Regions from separate parts of the Neoaquamicrobium sediminum genome, predicted to be linked through region 1. Evidence: predicted binding sites of a transcription regulator. Region 1 holds the regulator's gene; the other holds the start of a gene.

Region 1 (9,990 bases):
GCCACGGGCAGCGAGTTGCTGCCGCCCGGTTCGGAACCCGGGCCCGACCAGATCATCGCATCGAACGGCTATGGGGTCGCGGCGCTGGCGCGCGATGCAGGCGCTCGGGTGCTGGATCTCGGCATCGCGCCTGACGATCGCGGCGTGCTTGCCGAGCGCGTCCGTGACGCAATCTCGGCCGGTGCCGACGTGATCGTGACGCTCGGCGGTGCTTCGGTCGGCGACCACGACCTCGTCCGCGAGGTGCTTACTGGCGAAGGCATGGCGCTCGAGTTCTGGAAGATCGCCATGCGCCCCGGCAAGCCGCTGATGTTCGGCAGACTAGCCGAGACCCGTGTACTCGGCCTGCCGGGAAATCCGGTTTCAAGCCTCGTCTGCGCGCATCTGTTCCTGAAACCGCTGCTCGCGAAGCTTGGCGGCCGCCCACATGTTGCCGACATAAGGGAAGCCGTCCTTGGCGAAGCCATGAAGGCCAACGATCACCGGCAGGATTATGTCCGCGCGGCAGCGACGCTTGAGGACGGGCGCCTCGTTGCAAGGCCGTTCGCCGTGCAGGATTCCTCGATGCTGACGACACTGGCGCACGCCAACGCGCTCATCATCCGCGAACCGAACGTGGCCGCGTCGGAGGCGGGTGATGCCTGCCGCGTGTTGATGCTGCGCTGAGCCTGGCTTGGGCAATAAGGGCGGCCTCGAGCTGCCAAGTTCACGATAATTTAAGCCGTTGCGGAACACAACTGGAACAGATAGTGTTTGTTCTGGTTTTGTTTATGGACTGATTCCCAAAAGGGGCAACAGAATGCTGACGCGCAAGCAACACGAACTGCTTCTCTTCATCCATGAAAGGCTGAAGGAAACTGGCATTCCCCCTTCCTTCGACGAGATGAAGGAGGCGCTCGACCTCGCTTCCAAGTCCGGTATTCACCGCCTGATTACGGCGCTCGAGGAGCGCGGCTTCATTCGACGCCTGCCCAACAGGGCACGTGCGCTGGAAGTGCTGCGGCTGCCGGACTCGATCGCGCCGGGGCTCAATGCGGCCAAAAAGTTCTCGCCCAGCGTCATTCAAGGCAGCCTTGGCCGAGCGCCTGAACCCTCGCGCATCCAGGCTGCCAGCAATGACGATGATGCCGGTGCGGCCGTTGCGATTCCCGTAATGGGCCGGATTGCCGCCGGCGTGCCGATCGAGGCGATCCAGCACAGGACGCATTCGATCAGCGTTCCGCCGGAAATGCTTTCGGGCGGCGAGCACTACGCACTCGAGGTCAAGGGCGACTCGATGATCGAGGCTGGCATCTTCGACGGCGACACCGTCATCATCCGCGACGGCCAGACCGCCAATCCCGGCGACATCGTGGTGGCGCTCGTCGACGATGAGGAAGCAACCCTCAAGCGGTTCCGCCGCAAGGGCGCCTCGATCGCACTGGAGGCCGCCAATCCGGCCTACGAAACCCGTATCTTCGGTCCCGATCGCGTGAAGGTGCAAGGCAGGCTTGTCGGGCTTATTCGGCGGTATTGAGCGGCCCTTAGACAAGGTCATGCTCGACTGAGGATGAGCATGAGGGGCGGATTGATCGAATCCAACCTATTGGGCTCTATGCACGTCAAGGAATAGCCCGTCGGGCAGCAGGATTCCCGGGCGATGCACACCCTCCCTCATGCTGAGATGCGAGCCCCCGGGTCTTGCCTTCGGCGAGCCCGAGGACAGGCTCCGCGAGCCTTGAAGGACGCACCGATCAGCGCTTCCGCTGCAAAGGTATCGCGGCAGCCGGCGGGGTGTTACTCACCTTGCGATTTCTGCCAGGGTGGAAGTCCCCTCGCCTCCCGCGAATACTGCCGGTGCGCGTGCCAGTGCCGATAAGGTTCGCGGATCGCGAAACGGATGTTTGGGTATAAAGCCGGTCTCGCGGAAGTGCGATCCAAGTCGCTGGCGCCTGTGCCAGGGCTTGCTCCGGTCCCGCGTGTTTCCCTGATGATGTCGTTCTCGAAGACGATCTCGGCGCTGCCGCGGCGGGCCAGATCGCGCTTGGTGATGACCGCAACGCTGCTATCCCGGCAAGGATTGTTCGCAGTGGCGTCGTCGATGACGATCAGGCTGGCATAAGAACACGCAGTCGAAGCCGTTCGTTCGCCGTCGGCGTGAACGACTATGCCGCCGCCGCCATGGCGCGCTATGCAAAGCCCTTCGCCGCACCGGAAAGGCAACTCGCTCTCATCGTCACTCAGGGCGGCATGAGGCGGGAGCCCGGCATCACCTTCGATGGGCCAAACCAGTTCGCCGGCTTGTGCGGCCCGCTGCCAATTCTGGATGGTAAAGGCGCTTGGTCGCGCGCGGTTGACGGCGAGGCGCCCATTGCCGCGATCGACAGCAACGAGCCGCGCGTCCTCCGAGACGAAGACATGCGGCAACTGCCGTGTCGCGATCAGGAACGCCCCGGCGATGAGCAGCGGAAGTGCTGCCCAGCGCAGGGCGCTGCCAGCCATCGTCAGGATCGCCAGCGCTGCGGTCAGCATCAGCACCGCCGAAAGCGGGATCGCGCCGGTGGCGTCGAATGCCGATCGCTCGGCAAGCCACACGGCTATCGAATTCATCGCGGATATGCCCATCCCCATCGCATACAACGCCGGCCCTTCGAGGCCGAAGGGCATCAACAGGCATGCGAGCACCGCCGCCGGCATGACGACGGCGGAGACGAATGGCATTGCCGCAAGGTTGGCGACGAGGCCGAGCGGCGAAACCTGCTGGAAGTGCCATGCGGTGAAAAGCGCCGTTGCGAGACCCGCGACGACTGACGTCAGCGACAGTCCCGAGACGTATTTCATGCCCGTTGTGAAGGCCAGCCGCACGGGACCGTACTTTGCGGCCTGTCGGCGCGGCGTCCGCCTTTCGCGGTACGAGGCCCAGGCCGCGTAAGCGGCCACAAGCGCGGCGGTTGCGGCAAACGACATGTGGAAGCTCGGCCCCATCACCTCATGCGGGGCAATCAGCAGGATGATGACGGCCGATATGGCAAGGTTGCGCATCGTGAGCGCCGCGCGGTCGACCATGACCGCAAGCAGCATCACCGCAAGCATGGTGAAGCTGCGCTGCGCGGCAATGCCTGCGCCCGAAATGACGAGGTAGGCCGCCGTCGCGGTGAGCGCACCGAAGGCGGCATATTTCTTCGCCGGCCATCGCGACGAAAAGCCCGGTGCAAGCGCAAAGGCGGTTCGCAAGCCGAACATAACGGTCCCGGCCACCAGGGCCATATGCAGGCCGGAGATGGAGATGACGTGATAGAGCCCGACCACCCGCAGTGCCTCGTTCATCTCTTCCGGTATGCCTGCGCGGATACCCGTAATCAGCGCGGCCGCGATAGCGCCCTCAGGGCCGCCGATGCTGGCCGCGATGTCCTGCGCCATGCGCGTACGCCAGCCCTCCACCCATGCGGCGGCGGCAGTCATCAACCCGGGTTTGTCTGCCGTTTCCACGAGCTCCGGATTTCTGAGGAAAAAGCCGACCGCGCCGATACCGTCGAAGTAGCTGTTGAAGGCAAAGTCATAGCTTTGCGGGCGGACTGGCCCGGAAGCAGGCATCAGCCGGACAAGACCTTGCACGGCATCTCCAGGCCGCAATGTTTCTGGCACCGCGCGGGCGGTTGCACGAACGCGATCCGGCGCATAACGAAGCACCGGCCGCTCGGTCGCGATGACATCCAGCGTCAGGCGGATGCGTCCGGATGCCTGCTGCTCGATGCGCACAACGCGGCCGGTAAGGCGCGTCGAAATCTCGGAGCCGAGCATCTGCGTGCTGGCCCGCCATGTCTCGAATTTCGCGGCAAGAACGCCCGTGAGCGTGATCAACACCGCGAGCGACGCCATCCGTAGTCCAGGCCGGTTTGCGAGCGCGAGTGACAGGGCCGCGAGCAGACCAGTGGCCAGAAGCAGGCCGCCAAGTCCTGGCTCGGCCGGTGCCGAGAAATAGAAAAGCGCGCCCAGCGCGATGAAAACCGGCACGAAGACGAACGCGGTGCCATGCTCAAGCTCGCTGTAGAAGCTGCGGCGCAGCGCAGGACCGAGCCTCGCGAGCGGAGTGAGACTGCTTGTGGGTACGGGCGGCGGCAGCGCTCGCATGGTTTGCGGACGATGGACTTCGGGGGCAGCATTTTCGGGCGCGACGACACGCGCGCCGAACTGCAGGCGCTCGTCTTCTCGCGTCGCCGTCTCCCCGTCCATGCGGCGTTCCCCACCCGGTAATCGCTTGCACGCCGAAGCCTCTATGCTACATGAGCCCCATCAAAACACCACAGGCGCAGCCGCTGCGCGCCCTCATCCGTTTCCGGGGAAGAAGAAATGTCCGACAAGGTCGTCACCCGTTTTGCGCCGTCACCCACCGGCTACCTGCATATCGGCGGCGCGCGCACGGCGCTATTCAACTGGCTGTTCGCCAAGCACACCGGCGGCAAGATGCTGCTGCGTATCGAGGATACCGACCGCGAGCGCTCGACCGATGTGGCAACGGCAGCGATCCTCGACGGCCTCTCCTGGCTCGGTCTGGGTTGGGACGGGGAACCCGTCTCCCAGTTCGAACGCGCGCAGCGTCATCGCGAGGTGGCCGAAGAGCTCGTGCGCAACGGCAAGGCCTATCGGTGCTACGCCACGCAGGCGGAGCTTGAGGAGATGCGCGAGAAGGCGCGCGCCGAGGGCCGTCCGCCGCGCTATGACGGACGCTGGCGCGACCGCGATCCCTCGGAGGCCCCGGCCGGCGTGAAGCCCGCAATCCGCATCAAGGCGCCTACGGACGGCGAGACGATCGTGCGCGACCGAGTGCAGGGCGACGTCAAGTTCCCCAACAAGGATCTCGACGATTTCATCATCCTGCGGTCTGACGGCAACCCGACCTATATGCACGCCGTCGTGGTAGATGATCACGACATGGGCGTGACCCATATCATTCGGGGCGACGATCACCTGACCAACGCGGCGCGCCAGACGATCATCTACAACGCGATGGGCTGGGATGTGCCGGTGATGGCGCATATCCCGCTCATCCACGGGCCGGACGGCGCGAAGCTTTCCAAGCGCCACGGCGCACTGGGTGTCGAGGCTTATCGCGCGATGGGCTATCTTCCGGAAGCGCTGCGCAACTATCTCGCGCGCCTCGGCTGGAGCCATGGCGACGACGAGGTCATGTCCACCGCGCAGATGATCGAGTGGTTCGAGATCGAGGACGTCAACAAGGGAGCCGCGCGCTTCGACTATCAGAAGCTGGAAGCCCTCAACGGCTTCCATATGCGCCAGAGCGACGACGGCGAGCTGCTGGAGCAGTTCATCGCGACATTGCCTTATCTGGAACAGCCCGGCGCAATCCCGCGCGAGCCGGACGCCGCGCAGCGGGCGATGCTGCTTGCCGCCCTGCCCGGCTTGAAGGAGCGCGCGAAGACGCTCGTCGAACTGGCTGACAGCGCGCAATATCTGTTCGTCCAGCGCCCCTTGTCGCTGGATGAGAAGGCAGCGCAGATTCTCGACGGCGACGCGCGCTCGGTGATCGCCGCGCTGCTGCCGGATTTTGAGGCGCTTGGCGAATGGTCCGCAGACACAACGGAAGCCGTCGTGCGCGCCTATGCGGAAAAGGCGGGCCTCAAGCTTGGAAAGGTTGCGCAGCCGCTGCGTGCAGCGCTGACCGGCAGGGCCACATCGCCCGGCGTTTTCGACGTGCTTGCAGTCCTTGGCCGGGAAGAAAGCCTCGGCCGGCTGCGCGATCAAAGCACCTGAACGATTGTGGCGAAGTCGCGTTTTTTGCGTTGCAACAATGTGACCTTGGGATAGCTTGGCACGCTCCCGCAAATCGGATAGCAAGAGCGCGCAATCGGAGCACGGTTGTTATGCGTCATAGCTGATCGGCGTCGAGGGCGGGCTAACGTACATTGAGAGGTGATAGGGATGACCAGTTCGACTGCAAAGCTTGAATTGAACGGCAAAGCCAGCGAATTCAAGGTACGAAAAGGCTCGGTCGGACCAGAGGTCATCGACATCAGCTCGCTCTACAAGGACACCGGGCTGTTCACCTACGATCCCGGTTTCACATCCACCGCGAGCTGCGAATCGGAAATCACCTATATCGACGGTGATGCTGGCATGCTGCTGCACCGCGGCTATCCGATCGACCAGCTTGCCGAGCACGGCGACTTCCTGGAAGTGTGCTACCTTCTTCTCTACGGCGAGCTGCCGACGAAGGCGCAGAAGGACGATTTCGACTACCGCGTGACGCGCCATACGATGGTGCATGAGCAGATGACCCGGTTCTTCACCGGCTTCCGCCGCGATGCGCATCCGATGGCGGTTATGTGCGGCGTCGTCGGCGCTATGTCGGCGTTCTATCACGACTCCACCGACATCTCCGACCCGCACCAGCGCATGGTCGCCTCGATCCGCATGATCGCGAAGATGCCGACGATCGCCGCGATGGCGTACAAGTACCATGTCGGCCAGCCCTTCATCTATCCGAAGAACGAGCTGAATTTCGCCGCCAACTTCCTGCACATGTGCTTCGCCGTGCCTTGCGAGGACTACAAGGTCAACCCGGTGCTGGCGCGCGCGATGGAGCGCATCTTCATCCTGCATGCCGACCACGAGCAGAATGCGTCGACCTCGACGGTTCGGCTCGCCGGCTCTTCCGGCGCCAACCCATTCGCCTGCATCGCTGCCGGCATTGCCTGTCTGTGGGGCCCGGCGCATGGTGGGGCCAACGAGGCTGCGCTCAACATGCTGGCGGAGATCGGTTCCGTCGACCGCATCCCCGAGTTCATCGACCGCGCCAAGGACAAGAACGACCCGTTCCGCCTGATGGGCTTCGGCCACCGCGTCTACAAGAACTACGATCCGCGCGCCAAGATCATGCAGAAGACCACGCATGAGGTTCTGGGCGAGCTCGGTATCAAGGATGATCCGCTTCTCGACGTCGCCATGGAGCTGGAAAAGATCGCGCTGACGGACGAGTATTTCATCGAGAAGAAGCTCTACCCCAACATCGACTTCTATTCCGGCATCACACTCAAGGCGCTCGGCTTCCCGACCACTATGTTCACCGTGCTTTTCGCAGTCGCCCGTACGGTCGGTTGGATTGCCCAGTGGAAGGAGATGATCGAGGATCCGCACCAGAAGATCGGCCGTCCTCGCCAGCTCTACACCGGCCATGGCGAGCGCGATTACGTGCCGATTGCCAAGCGCTGATCGATACTTTCGAGACAAGAAGAAGGGCGCCGTTGGCGCCCTTTTTCGTTCAGCCTGGCTTCTTCTCGAGAACCGCCAGCAGCGCTTCGGCTGCAAGTTCGCCTGATGGCCTGTCCGTTTCCATGGCTTCACGGATAGCGGCGAAGCCGGCCATCTGGACAGCGCGGGCTGGCGTATCAGCGGTGAGCTGCTCAGTATAGCGCGCGAGCCGCCCCGGCCGGAGCTGGCCATCGTAATATTCCGGCACGACTGGCCAGTCCGCAATCAGATTTGGCAGCGAAGCCGACCATGCCGTGATCATGCGGGCCATTACCGAACCGATGACGGGATCGGTGCGATAGCATGAGACGAACGGCACGCCACACAGCGCCAGCTCCAGCGTGACGGTACCGGATGCGGCAATTGCGGCATCGGCCTCGGCAAACGCCTGCCACTTCTCCTCGTCCCCATGGACGACGCGCGGACGCACCGGCCAGTCTGCCGTGCCCGCTTCCACCAGAGGCGCGACATGAGGCACTGTCGGGATCGTCACATCGAACAAATTGCCACGCGCGGCAAGGATGCGCACGGCTTCGCCGAAGGGCTCAAGCAGCCGCTTGACCTCGCTACGACGCGAGCCGGGCAGGATCAGCAGCTTTTTCGGTTGATCCGATGCGCGAGCCCGCGCCGCCTGTGCCTCGGCTGCGGCGACAATGCCTGGGTGGCGCACCAGCCGATGACCGACATAGGTGCCGTGCGGCCCGTCGAGATCGGCCAAGGCCTTCGGCTCGAACGGCAGCAGGCATAGCACCTCGTCGACATAAGGCCGCATGGCCGGAGCCCGTCCGGGCCGCCATGCCCAGACGCTTGGGCACACATAATGGATGATCGGGATCGACGGATCGGCCGCCCTCACCTTCTTCGCGACGCGCAAGGAGAAATCGGGGCTGTCGATGGTCACGAGGCAATCGGGCGCGGCGCGCACCACAGCCTGTGCTGTTTCGTTGAGGCGGCGCATAAGGCGAGGCAAGCTCGCGACAACAGCGCTCACGCCCATCAACGCGATCTCGGAGCCATCGAACAACGGGTCCAGGCCGAGCGCCTGTAGATGCCGGCCGCCGACGCCGACCAGCTCCACCTCATGTCCGGTACGCGCTGCCAATGCCCTCACAAGGTCCGCGCCAAGCAGGTCGCCGGATTCCTCGCCGGCAACGACTGCTATTCGCAAAGGCCTGGCCGGCGTCATTGATCGTCCTCCGGTTTCGCGGGCATTCCGACGACGAACAGGCCAAGTTCGTCGGCGCGGGCAATCGTCTTGTCGAAATCGAGGATGAAAGAGCGCCCGGCATCGACGGCAATGCCCGCCAAACCCGCCTTGTGGGCGCCCTCCACCGTCTGCGGGCCTATGGCGGGCAGGTCTGCGCGGCGCTCCTGAAGAGGCTTGCAGTGTTTGACGAGAACACCCCGCTTCTTGCCAGCCAGCCTTCCGTGGCCACGCATCTGTGCTGTGCGCTCCAGCAGTCCGTCCGTGCCCTCTATGCCTTCGAGCGCGACGGCGCGTCCGCCGATCGCGATCGCTGCCTGGCCGATGTCGAGCCGCCCAATCGCAAGGGCCGCTTCCGATGCCGCTTCCAGGTCGCGACGGTCGCGTGATGTCGACGTCGCGCGCGTCAATGTACCTTCCGGTGCCAGCAGGTCCGGTACGATTTCGTGCGGGCCCACCACGGCGATGTCGTTGGCCTCCGCAATCTCGATGATTGTGCGCAACAGCCCGTCGTCTCCGCGCAAGAGGCCGGCGGCCACGCGCGGCAACAGCGCCAGGGTGGACAGGTTCCACCGTACCCGGCGCAAATTCGGGCGCCGGACGACGTTGCCCGACATGACCAAGCGTTTCACACCGTGCTTCTTGAGAAGCGGCAACGCCTGGCCGAAATCCTCAACTGCGAGCACGGCCTGCTCTGCACCGTCAAAAGACTGCTCGTCGTCGACTTCCCCGGCAATCAGGATAACGAAAGGCTTTTCTCCGCGATCGAGGAGCGTCCGCACAACCGCGACCGGCAGTGCTCCGCCGCCGGCGATGACGGCGATGCGGCCGTCACGGCTTGCCTGCGCGTTCGGCTGGTCAGCCCTGGTCATCATCCGCGGCATCGTCGCCATCGAGCGGCGGTACGGCGAAGTGGCGCTTGCCGCGCTGCGTGATGAAGTCGACGATCTCAATGACCGCCGGCGAGTCGGCAAATTGCACCCGCACCTCCTCGGCACTTTCGAGCAGGGGCTTTTCCGGCGAGAACAGGATGCGATAGGCCGCACGCAGGTTTGCAAGGTCGCTGCGCGCCATGCCCGAGCGCTTCAGGCCCACGACATTGAAGCCGCGCAGCTTCGCGCGGTTGCCAACAGCCATACCGTAGGGGATGACGTCCCCGACGACGGCGGAGCAGCCGCCAAGGAACGCACGGCGCCCCACCCGGACGAACTGATGGACTGCGGTCAGGCCACCGATAATGACGTAGTCGCCGATCTCGCAATGGCCGCCGAGCGTCGCGCCGTGTGTCAGTGTGACGTTGTCGCCGACGATGCAATCATGGGCCACATGCGAGTAGGCAAGGAAGAAGCCGTTGGCGCCGACGGTCGTGGCACCGCGGCCGCTATCGGTGCCTACATTCATCGTCACGGATTCGCGTATGTCGCAGTTCTCACCGATGGTCAGCGTCGTGCGGCCGCCCTTGTGCTTGGAATCCTGCGGCGGCCCGCCCAGCGCGGCGAATGCCTGCGCGCGGGTGCCCGCACCGACGGTGGTGGCGC
Region 2 (9,990 bases), on a different contig from region 1:
ATCGTCTACGATTATGGCCGCGAGGCACCCGAACCGCGACGCGTGGTGTCCGAGCAGGCTGCGGCATCGATGAATTCCATCCTCGTGCAGATCCCGGAGATTGGCACCGGGCGGCGCGCCGCCCTCCCCGGTATCCGTTCAGCGGGCAAAACCGGCACGACCCAGGCCTATCGCGATGCGTGGTATGTGGGCTTTACCGGCAACTACACGGCGGCCGTCTGGCTCGGCAACGACGATTACACTTCGACCCGCAACATGACCGGCGGTTCCGTCCCCGCGATGGTGTGGCAGAAGCTGATGGAGTACGCGCACCAGAACGTCGAGCTCAAACCTATCCCAGGCATCGAGAATCCGTTTATCGACAAGCCATCCGACGCCGCTGTCGCAAGTGCAGATGGCGAAAACGGTGAGGCGGCCCAGGAGGAAAGGCCTTCCGTCCTGTCGGCACGCACCACACGCCTGCTGAGTGAGATGTCCGGCGAATTCCGCAACGCGCCGCGTCTCGAGGTTCCGCCGGGACCGGAAACACTTTCCTCGCTGTAGGTGACAGCTCCGCCTTGACTTTCGCGGGCAGGACGGCAACCGCTGTGTGCGCGCGACAGTTGCCATATCCCGCCTGAACAATGACTGACCTCGATAGCAATCGATGCTGAAGACGATCTTCCTGACCGCACTGACACTTGCGATCGCCATCGGTGGCGGTGCTGCAAGCGTTTGGCTTGTGGTCGAGCGCGATTTCGAGTTCGGAACCGTTACCATCGGCAACTGGACAGCGTATCCCAAGCGCGGCACGCCGGCCGCGGACCCCTATTCGAAAGCCAGGTTCTCGCGCGAAGCCGATCTCGCCCTGGGCTATGCCGAGGGGCTCGTCTTTACCGCCACACGCGATGCTTCAGGCGCACTTCTGCGTCGCGAATGCGACTACCGAGTCGAGGGCAGTCTGCCTCCCGCGCGTTTCTGGACGCTTTCAGCGCGCGATGCAGACGGCGGCTTTATTGCTCCCGACGACAGCATTCCTGCTCTGCATTCCTACGCGCTGCTGCGGCAGTCCGACAACACCGTGGCAACCACCGTCTCCCGCAATCCCGTGCCCGGCAACTGGCTTGCCGTTGACGGCAGCGGTGCATTTGCTCTCGTGCTGACCCTCTACGATACGGCGGTCGCATCCAGCGCCCGGATCGCCGACGTGGAACTGCCGCAGGTGCTGCGCGAGGGCTGCGATGGCTGAGCCCCGCACCACGCGCCCGTTCTGGACGGGGCTGTTGCATGCACTGGTGTTGGGCCTGGTGGGCGCGGGCATCGTGCACATCGCCATTTTGCTGATGCTGCCCTCCTATTCCGAGCGCGACGCGTGGTCGATTCTCTCCAGACAAGCTAACTACTATGCCGTGACGCGCCTTGATCCACCCGATGCCGCGCCGCTGATCTCTTCGCTGGACCCGCTATTCGATGCGGCGGCGTGCCGGTTCGACCTGCGTGACGGCACCCTTCACATGACCGGCCGTGGCGACGTCCCCTATTGGTCGATCTCGGTCTACGACAGAGCGGGCCAGAACATCTTCAGCATGAACGATCGATCCTCGACCGACGGAGCGCTCGATTTCGTCGTCGCCACTTCCGAACAGATGATCGACCTGCGCAATGCGCTGCCGGCGGATTACGACCGCGCTGTCTTCGTCGAAGCCGATGTCGACGAAGGCATCGTGGTGGTGCGCGCCTTCGCTCCCGATGAAAGCTGGGAGCCGACGGTCACGCGCTATCTGGCAGGGCTGAGCTGCGTCTCAGGCTGATTGTGGACGAACGTTGTCCTAGCGCGCCTTGCGCTTGCCCTTGCGCGACCCGCCATCAACCGTAGCCGGCGTCTCATGACCGTCGCGCTCGATGCTCTCGCGCGCCTTCTCATAACGAATGCCCGGAAAGATGATGATCGTGCTGTGTCCCTGTCGGTCCGGGGCCGGTGCCGTCGCGCGTGGGCGGACCACGAAGGGAAGTATGGTAGCCATGACTATGCTCTTTTCTCGGTTAGACCGGAGCAGAACGCTACGCCTCCGTCCCAACTAAGCGCATCAGAGGGTTAACACGACGCTAACGAATACACTCTAATTTGAGTCGATACGGGGACTCGCAGCCAGATCGATAGGCACGGCACCCGTTTGTGTTGATTTGCGTATCGGACGTTTCCACGTGTATCGCTTGGCATCCCACCCGTACAATTCGCATCGCGCCGCCGGCCGACCGGAACGGCTCCTGCGGGCGTCGGTTACAGCCTTCTGCGCGACCCCGCGCCCGACGCGACGCGAAATCGCACAACTGGACGATCTGGCGACACCCCTGCTGGGGCGGGTTTCGGATGAAACGCTGCGCTTCGTGGCGGCAGCACTTTCAGAAACGCCACACGCGCCCGCTGCACTGGTCCGCCGCCTTGCCGATCTACCTGCGGATATCTCCGCGCCGTTGCTTGTCAGTTCTCCGGTTCTGACAAATATCGACCTGGTCGCCCTCATCGGGCGCCATGGATTGGGGCACGCGCGGGCGATTGCCGCACGCGCCGGGCTCGACGACCGCATCAGGCGCCTGGTACAGGTGGTCGGCGCAATGGAGCATTCGCCAGTATTGACCGAGAAGGAAACCGGTGCTGCCGAGGAGGCGCGCGAGCGTCTCCGTCACATGATGCGACCTGCGGGAGCCCTGGTACAGGAAAGCGCATTGCCGCCGGGCACGGCAGTGAATCTGCGTTGGGACAGCGAGCCCACACCCTATCGCAAGTTGAGGTCCACTGCGCTCGCCGGCGTACCCACCCTTTTCCACACGGCGCTTGCGGACGCACTCGGCATCGGCCTCCAGCGCGCGGCCGCGATCGCCGACGACAGCGACGTCTCGTCCTTCATCGTTGCCCTGCGTGCGCTATGTCTTTCAGATGAGCAGGCGTTTCTGCTGATGCAGTGCGTCCGCCGCGACCGCAGCCAGGACATCCGCTCCATCGCCGCATTTCTCGATGCCTACGCTGCCGTAAGCTCCGAAACAGCAGCGAGATTTGTCGAAGCATGGCGCGAATCGCCGCACGAGAACCTTCATCGAGAACCGGCCAACCAACTGGCCCCATCATCGACGAGGCTCAGGGCGTCGTAACGTTCACAAGTTCTGCGAACAATGCGTCGTCGACTTCGAGCTCAACCACCCAGATATCCGGATCGAACCGCAGTTCCCGTTCTATCTTGTCGTGGATCGACTGCTCGTCATCCGAATTCAGAAGCTCCACGAAAAGCCGCTGGTCTGGCTTCGCATCCTCATAGCTGGTTTGAGGCGCCGGTCCGTAAAGTCGGGTCTGTCCCATGCGGTCGCGCTGGGTAATCATCACAGCCCCCGCCTCGCTGGCGCCGCGCCGTGCGACAGCAGCGAAACCGCCGGCGGAAAAGGCCCGTCGGACGATCGATGAAACCCAGAAATCGGTTGTTACGCGCATGTGCGGAACTCAGTCCGCAAGGCCGATCTCACGCATCTTCGCATAGAGCGCCTCGTCGGGCTCGCCGGTCTCGGGAAGGCCGAACAGCGACTGGAACTCGAGTATCGCCGACTTTGTCCTGGAGCCCACAACCCCGTCGACCTCTATTCCCTCATTGCCGAAAGCTTTCAAGCCGGCCTGAATACGTTTGACGGTGGCATCGCCGACCCCGGCTGACGACGTCTCAATCAGGTCTGTACCCGGCGAGCCCTCAGGCAAAGGCGGTGCCCCGCTTACCGAACGCGGCGCCGCGCCAAGCTGCGTCAGAAGCTGATCGTCGATTTCCGCTGAGACGCTCAGACCGACCATCTTGCGATAGCCCTCGATGGCGCTGCGGGTTTGCGGACCTGTCAAGCCATCGATCTTACCGTCGTACAGCTTCAGCTCGGCCAGAATGCGCTGGACGTCCTCGACGACCGGATCGCCTCGCGGCGAGATTGCCGGCATGGGCACTTCGGCGGGGTTCGGCGCGGGCGCGGCGATCAGCGTCTCTATCGCCTGTGTCTGCGTCGTCTGCGGTCGAGCTGACGGCAACTCTGCCGGCGAAGTCTGCTCCTCGCGCTCCAGCCGGATCACCGTCTCGCCGTCGGCGATCTCTGCTCCGCCGCCTGCGAATTCACTTTCCGGCGTAGCCACGAGCGGCCGCGTTGCGAAGAATGCGCTGCCATGGGCATGGGGCTGATACCAGACCGCATTTGCCGCGACGTAGGAAAACGCCACTGCGAATGCGGTCAAGCCGCCCACCGCCATCCTATGGCGCATCAGGAAAGCTGCGACGCCACTTCCCTCGTCAAAAATTTCCTCAGCCGCCGTACGGCGCCTAGGCGGTCTTGCGGAGCGCGATGCCATATCTCTCCCCTTTCTCGCCTCGTGTTGCCTCAACTTCGTGGTCATCATCGTCGCCGCCCAGCTCGCTGGGCGCTGCCGATGGCAGGCCGATGGTAACCGTCGTGCCCAGCCCCGTGGCGCTCTCGATGGTCATCGTGCCCTTATGCAGTTCAACCAGCCCCTTGACCAGCGACAGCCCGAGGCCCGTCCCCTGGAATTGGCGCGTATAGTCGTTGTGCACTTGCACGAACGGCCTTCCGACCTGAGCCAGCTCGTCCGATGACAGGCCGATGCCTGTATCGTTGACGAAAATACGAACAGTATCGCCGTGCGAAGCCGCGCTGACGCTGACGCTGCCACCGTCAGGCGTGAACTTGATGGCGTTGGACAAAAGGTTAAGCAGGATCTGCTGCACCGCCCGCTGGTCTCCTGCAATCGGGCTCAACCCCTGCGGCAGCCTGACGGACAGCGCAATGTTCTTTGCCTTTGCCTGCGGCTCCAGCATCGCCCGGCACATCTCCACGGCCGGCTTAAGATCGAACGGCTCGACATAGATTTGATAGGAGCCCGACTCGATCTTCGAAACGTCCAGGATCGCATTGACGACCGACAGCAGATGATTGCCCGCTTCGCCGATCAACTGCACGTGCTCGGCCTGCTTGGCCGCCAGCTCGCCGGAAATTTCCGGATGCAAAAGCATGTCCGAGAAACCGATTATCGCGTTCAGCGGTGTGCGCAGCTCGTGGCTGACCGCGGCGAGGAACCTGCTCTTGGCCACTTCCGTCGCACCCGCCTGTTCAACGGCGCGCGCAAGTTCGCCGCGAAGCTCGGCTATTTCCCGTCCGTCGCGCACGATGGCGACAACCGTATCGTCACCCTTGCGTGCGCGCAGAATCTCGAGATCGAAGTGCCGATAGCCGCCGCTGCTCCCGTCGACCGTCATCGGCATGCGGATACGCAGCTCGCACCGCGCCGGCCTACCGCTGTCGTGAACGTCTGCCACCGTGCACAGAAACGCGACCCGGTCTGCCACATGAATGCGCTCGAACAGTCCTGTGCCAAGCAGCAACTCGGGCTCGACGCCAAGCGAGGCCAAGGCGTGGCTAGACGCATTCTCCACTTCACCAACGCGGGTGATCCTTGCAACCAGCGCATCGAAACAGGCTTCAGGCAGAACGCTGGCCAGATCGACGGCACCGTTTTGATCCCGTGGCTCATACTTCAGCAAACGGCCAACGAGCGTCGCGGCGTAGAGCAGCGGCGTCGCCCAGACCCAGGCGGACGTCAATGCACCCTCGGCTGCTATTGCCTGACCAAATAGAACGGCTGAACCGAAAGCCATCGCGCCGCCGATCATGGCGGCCTTGCGCGAACGGCCGATCCAATAGATTTCAGCCGCCAATGCAGCCACAAGAACCGCCAGCGGCGCACTGAAGCCGCCGCCCAAAGCGACCAGCAGACCGGAGACGCCTGCCGCGCCCGCGAGCACCGCGATCTCTATTGTGCGGGACGAGCCCCGAGTACTTGTTGTCAGCGCTGCCAGCCAGCTCAGCCCGTAGGTGGCACATAGAAGCGCCATGCTGACCGAAGGGCCATAAGCCGGCATTGTAACTTGCACGATCGCGGCCGTCAGGATGAAAGGTCCAGCCAGAAGCGCGACCAGCAGGCGATGCTGCCGTTCACGCTCATTTCCGTGCACGGCAGGATGGACAAGGCGCTCGCTTACCGCGATCAGCCCCGTGATCCAGTTGCCCGGTCTGGTTGCATCTGCACTCAACTCAACGCACTCGCACAGTGTCCGCTTTTGCGGATCGATCTCATTGGCCCCGACACTCGCAGCCGCGGTTTAAGGAATGAATAAACGCGACGCCGCGATCGGCCCCGAGACACCGCTTTCCAAAGGATTATTCGCTGCGGAAAGGGCCGAATTCGCGCCATGGTAAACAGAGGGTAAGGGCGAGATCGTCCCGAACTGGCACCTCGAAACGAGACGTCGGCCAATCAGGCAGGCCAATTATTGATGCAATTTCATATAGTTAAGCGGCGACCGACCCGATAAGCATTCGTATCAACTCAGATTCAAGGTCGATACGAATGCCGAAAGCTAAAATTTGAACTGAATTTGATGCGAATCTGACCGAGTGCCGCAAGCGGTCTTTTGCGCGCGTCGTGCATTGTATGACTGCATTCGCGGAATTGGGGATGAGTCCGCGCTGATATCGAGGGTGAAGTCATGGGGTTCCTGATCAAGTCTGCTTTCTGGCTGTCGCTGGTGCTCTTCCTGATTCCGTTCGGCGGGGCCGAGAACAACGAAGGCCAGCCCACCGTGGGAGCCATCGAGGCCTTTTTTGCGGCCCGTGCGGCAATCGGCGATATGGCGGGGTTGTGCGAACGGCAGCCGGATGTCTGTGACGTGGGACGGTCTGCCATGCAGACGATCGGCGTCCGGGCCCGCGAAGGCGCGCGTATCGCCTACGGCTTGCTGGACGAGCATTTCGGCGAGACGTCCAATATGGCTGCGAGTTCAGACCTTGTCCCGCCGGTTGAGCCGATCCACACCGGATCGGTGCCGACGCCCTCCGAGCCCGTGGCACGCCCGCAGGAGTGACAGCGAAGGCAGCACACTCTATATCCGGGCGATGAGCGCCACGATCGAAACCATCCGCGACGACTTCGCCTTCCTCGACGATTGGGAGGATCGCTATCGGTACGTTATCGAACTGGGCGGAGACCTGCCTCCCTATCCGGACGACGCTCGTGATGACGCCCACAAGGTGCGCGGTTGCGCCAGCCAGGTCTGGCTGCACACGACCCGGGGCGAGGGCGATGATCCGACGCTGAAGTTCCTCGGCGATTCCGACGCCCATATCGTGCGAGGGCTGGTCGCTATCCTGCTTGCACTGTATTCCGACCGTAAGGCATCGCAAATCCTTGCCACCGATGCGGAAGCAACGCTGCGGGAACTGGGGCTCGACGAGCATCTCACGCCACAGCGGGCCAATGGATTGCGCTCGATGGTTCAGCGCATCCGCCGCGAGGCGGAAGACGCGTTGTCCGCGCCCGCAGTATCCTGATCAGCTCACCGAATGGTCGGACGGTAATCATCCGTTCCCCAATGGAGCAGAGGCTCCCGAGCCCGAGAGGCGGGGTTCGGTTCGTAGTGTCGTGCCAGCGCCGAAAGCGCAGATTTCAGCACCACCTTTGCCGAGCGTGCCGGCCAGCCTCGTTCGACCTCGACCTGCTCGAGCCCTTTGAGGAAGCAGCATACATCGACCAGCACGCCCGCAAGTTCCGGGCCCACCGCGCTGATCGCGTGGTCGACCCGCCTGCGCGCCGCGAGAGCCGCGTCGGTCAGGTCGGCGATGCCGCCCGCACCGCCGCCGTCCGAGTGCCCCGTGCCGAAGCTGTTCCAGTTGACGCCCAGGCGCGGCACGAGCTGCCCGCGGGTATAATCAGACCTGAGGCGCTCGCCTGCCCGAAACTCCCGTGCTTCCAGGAAGCGTGAGCCGTCGCGCGCTTTGCGTCGCCACAAAAGTGCAAGCGGCGACTCGGCATGGTTGATCGCTACAGACTGGCTCGCGCCCTCCACCACCACCGTGGCGGCGCCGATCTCACTGCGGGCCTGCGGTTGTTCCGCCTGCATGGTAGTCACTTCTCGTAGCGAGCGCGTTCCGACCTCCGTCAGTCTGATTTCTTCATCGGAAATCGAGACCAGCCCCGCATTCGCCAGGCGCCCCAGCGCATCCGTCTCGATCGCGATCGTTCCGCGATCACCGCCCTCAAGCAGTGTTGCGCCGCCCGCGCCTGCTTTGCGCAAGGATGCAGCTCCCCTTGCAAGAAACCGCATCGCGCGCACAGCCCCCTTACCTTGCATCATGTAAGCCTCTCTATTCTCCCGGACGCCCCAGCGCCGCCGTCATCACCCGTTCGGTCATCGCAACGATGCCGTCGAATTCCTGATCGTCCCGCATGTCCTCAATCTGGTGGCACGCGTGAAGGACGGTCGTCCGGTCGCGGCCAAAACCTTGACCGACCTCGCGCATGCTCAGCCCGAGCGCGACATGGGTCACATACATTGCGATCTGCCTGACCCGGCTGACGCTCAGACTCGAGCGGCCGGGATGGCGCAGTTCACGCCCGCTGACATTGAAAAGCGCAGCAGCGATGTCGATCACCGCATCGCAGATCGCAGGCACTCGTTCGGCGGGGGAAAGCTTCTGCAGACGGGCAGCAGGCGATTGAGCAACTGCTGCGGTATCGCCTTCCGTCTCATCCGTTTGTTTTAGCGCCGTGGACAACAAGATCTCACCCCATGAATAGGAATGATTTCTTATAATAAGGCACCATCAGAGTGTGAACAAACAGAGAACTAATTTAACCCGGAAAATTCCTATGGCTCTGAAATTGAAGCCGATTTTTCTGAACACCGTCATTTCCGCGCATGACTTTATCCACCGGGTCCAGCCACCGCCGATGATCCAAGCATCAAGACAAGAAGGAGCTTTCCGGTGGACACACTTTGCAGCGACATCCATGCCTTCCAGCGCAAAAAGCATCACGAACAGCGCGTTGCCGGGCAGACGGCGGCGCTTTTTCTCACGTGCGGCGTGGATCTTGCCGACGCGCTATCGGCGCCGCGGGTTGAAAAGAAGAGGATTGCGCTCAGGCTCGAGCGGCTGATCGAGCGCGAGCGTCTGAGGGGCATGGGCCGCCACTGGAGCTACGATCTCAATCGGCACATCGCATTGAAGCAAACGCTGAACCGACTGCGACACAGTGCGGGCACGCTGCTCGACTAGTGACCTTAACGCACGAAAGCGGCGCCACCGACGCCGCTTTCGTCTAATCATAGCGATGTAGGACCCAGCGCCTATTTGCGCTTGCGGCCCAGACCCATCTTCTTCGCAAGCTGAGACCGCGCTGCCGCATAGTTCGGCGCGACCATCGGGTAGCTCGCATCCAGACCCCACTTGTCGCGGTACTGGTCGGGCGTCAGCCCGTAATGGGTCATCAGGTGCCGCTTCAGCGACTTGAACTTCTTCCCGTCCTCGAGACAGACAATATAGTCGTCGTGAACCGACTTCTTCGGATTCACCGCCGGCTTCTGCTTGTCGACCGGCGCCACTTCCGTCGCACCGCCGACGCGGCCGAGTGCAGCATGAACGTCAGCGATCAGATTAGGAAGATCGCCGACCGGAACCGGATTATTGCTGACATAGGCTGCCACCACATCGGCGGTCAGCTCGATCAGCATCTCGTCATTTCTCGCGGGAGTTTCGGTAATGTCCATCATTTGGCCCCAGTATGGTAAGAAATTGCACCTTCCGAGGCATGTCCGCTCCCGGAATATAACGCACGGGCGCATTTGTGTTGCACCTTCCGATTCGCGTTACGCCGCATACATGGGGCCAACAGTACAGCAAGTCAATTCTTCATCTTCTATTTTCCCAAAAAATCAAATTAAGTATCAGTATAAGACATATCGATCTTCTTTGGGCATTTGCTCAATTCAATAGTTGTCATAGACGAGGCTTGGCTGTCGAACCGAAGACGCCAGGCGTGGCTTCCCGGTCCGAAATCGTCTGGGCTTGGCATCCCTTGCGCCCCTCACCACATCTGCCTATTCGCATGGCCTGCGCGTCTGACCGGCGGGCCAGTAC

The links. The regulator LexA, encoded in region 1, represses DNA repair genes until DNA is damaged. The targets are predictions, from matches to a motif close to TGTTCNNNNTGTGTTCNG.
Region 2: the regulator LexA is predicted to act here: its motif matches at 8,684-8,701, upstream of V1479_RS08920 (cytoplasmic protein).

What each region holds. Positions count from the first base shown of each region.
Region 1 is NZ_JAZHFV010000003.1:255,754-265,743, reverse strand. Features, by position in the region: gene V1479_RS11845 (molybdopterin molybdotransferase MoeA) at 1-666, shown strand, start outside; gene lexA (transcriptional repressor LexA) at 800-1,516, shown strand; gene V1479_RS11835 (ComEC/Rec2 family competence protein) at 1,777-4,212, opposite strand; gene gltX (glutamate--tRNA ligase) at 4,330-5,751, shown strand; gene gltA (citrate synthase) at 5,920-7,209, shown strand; gene lpxB (lipid-A-disaccharide synthase) at 7,259-8,434, opposite strand; gene V1479_RS11815 (LpxI family protein) at 8,431-9,327, opposite strand; gene lpxA (acyl-ACP--UDP-N-acetylglucosamine O-acyltransferase) at 9,311-9,990, opposite strand, start outside.
Region 2 is NZ_JAZHFV010000002.1:747,071-757,060, reverse strand. Features, by position in the region: gene V1479_RS08980 (transglycosylase domain-containing protein) at 1-543, shown strand, start outside; gene V1479_RS08975 (DUF1214 domain-containing protein) at 647-1,228, shown strand; gene V1479_RS08970 (DUF1254 domain-containing protein) at 1,221-1,790, shown strand; gene V1479_RS08965 (hypothetical protein) at 1,809-2,003, opposite strand; gene V1479_RS08960 (hypothetical protein) at 2,185-3,129, shown strand; gene V1479_RS08955 (DUF1491 family protein) at 3,116-3,463, opposite strand; gene V1479_RS08950 (peptidoglycan-binding domain-containing protein) at 3,473-4,246, opposite strand; gene V1479_RS08945 (sensor histidine kinase) at 4,323-6,107, opposite strand; gene V1479_RS08940 (DUF5330 domain-containing protein) at 6,564-6,938, shown strand; gene V1479_RS08935 (SufE family protein) at 6,970-7,404, shown strand; gene V1479_RS08930 (DUF6456 domain-containing protein) at 7,410-8,147, opposite strand; gene V1479_RS08925 (helix-turn-helix domain-containing protein) at 8,218-8,631, opposite strand; gene V1479_RS08920 (cytoplasmic protein) at 8,839-9,129, shown strand; gene V1479_RS08915 (Ros/MucR family transcriptional regulator) at 9,201-9,620, opposite strand.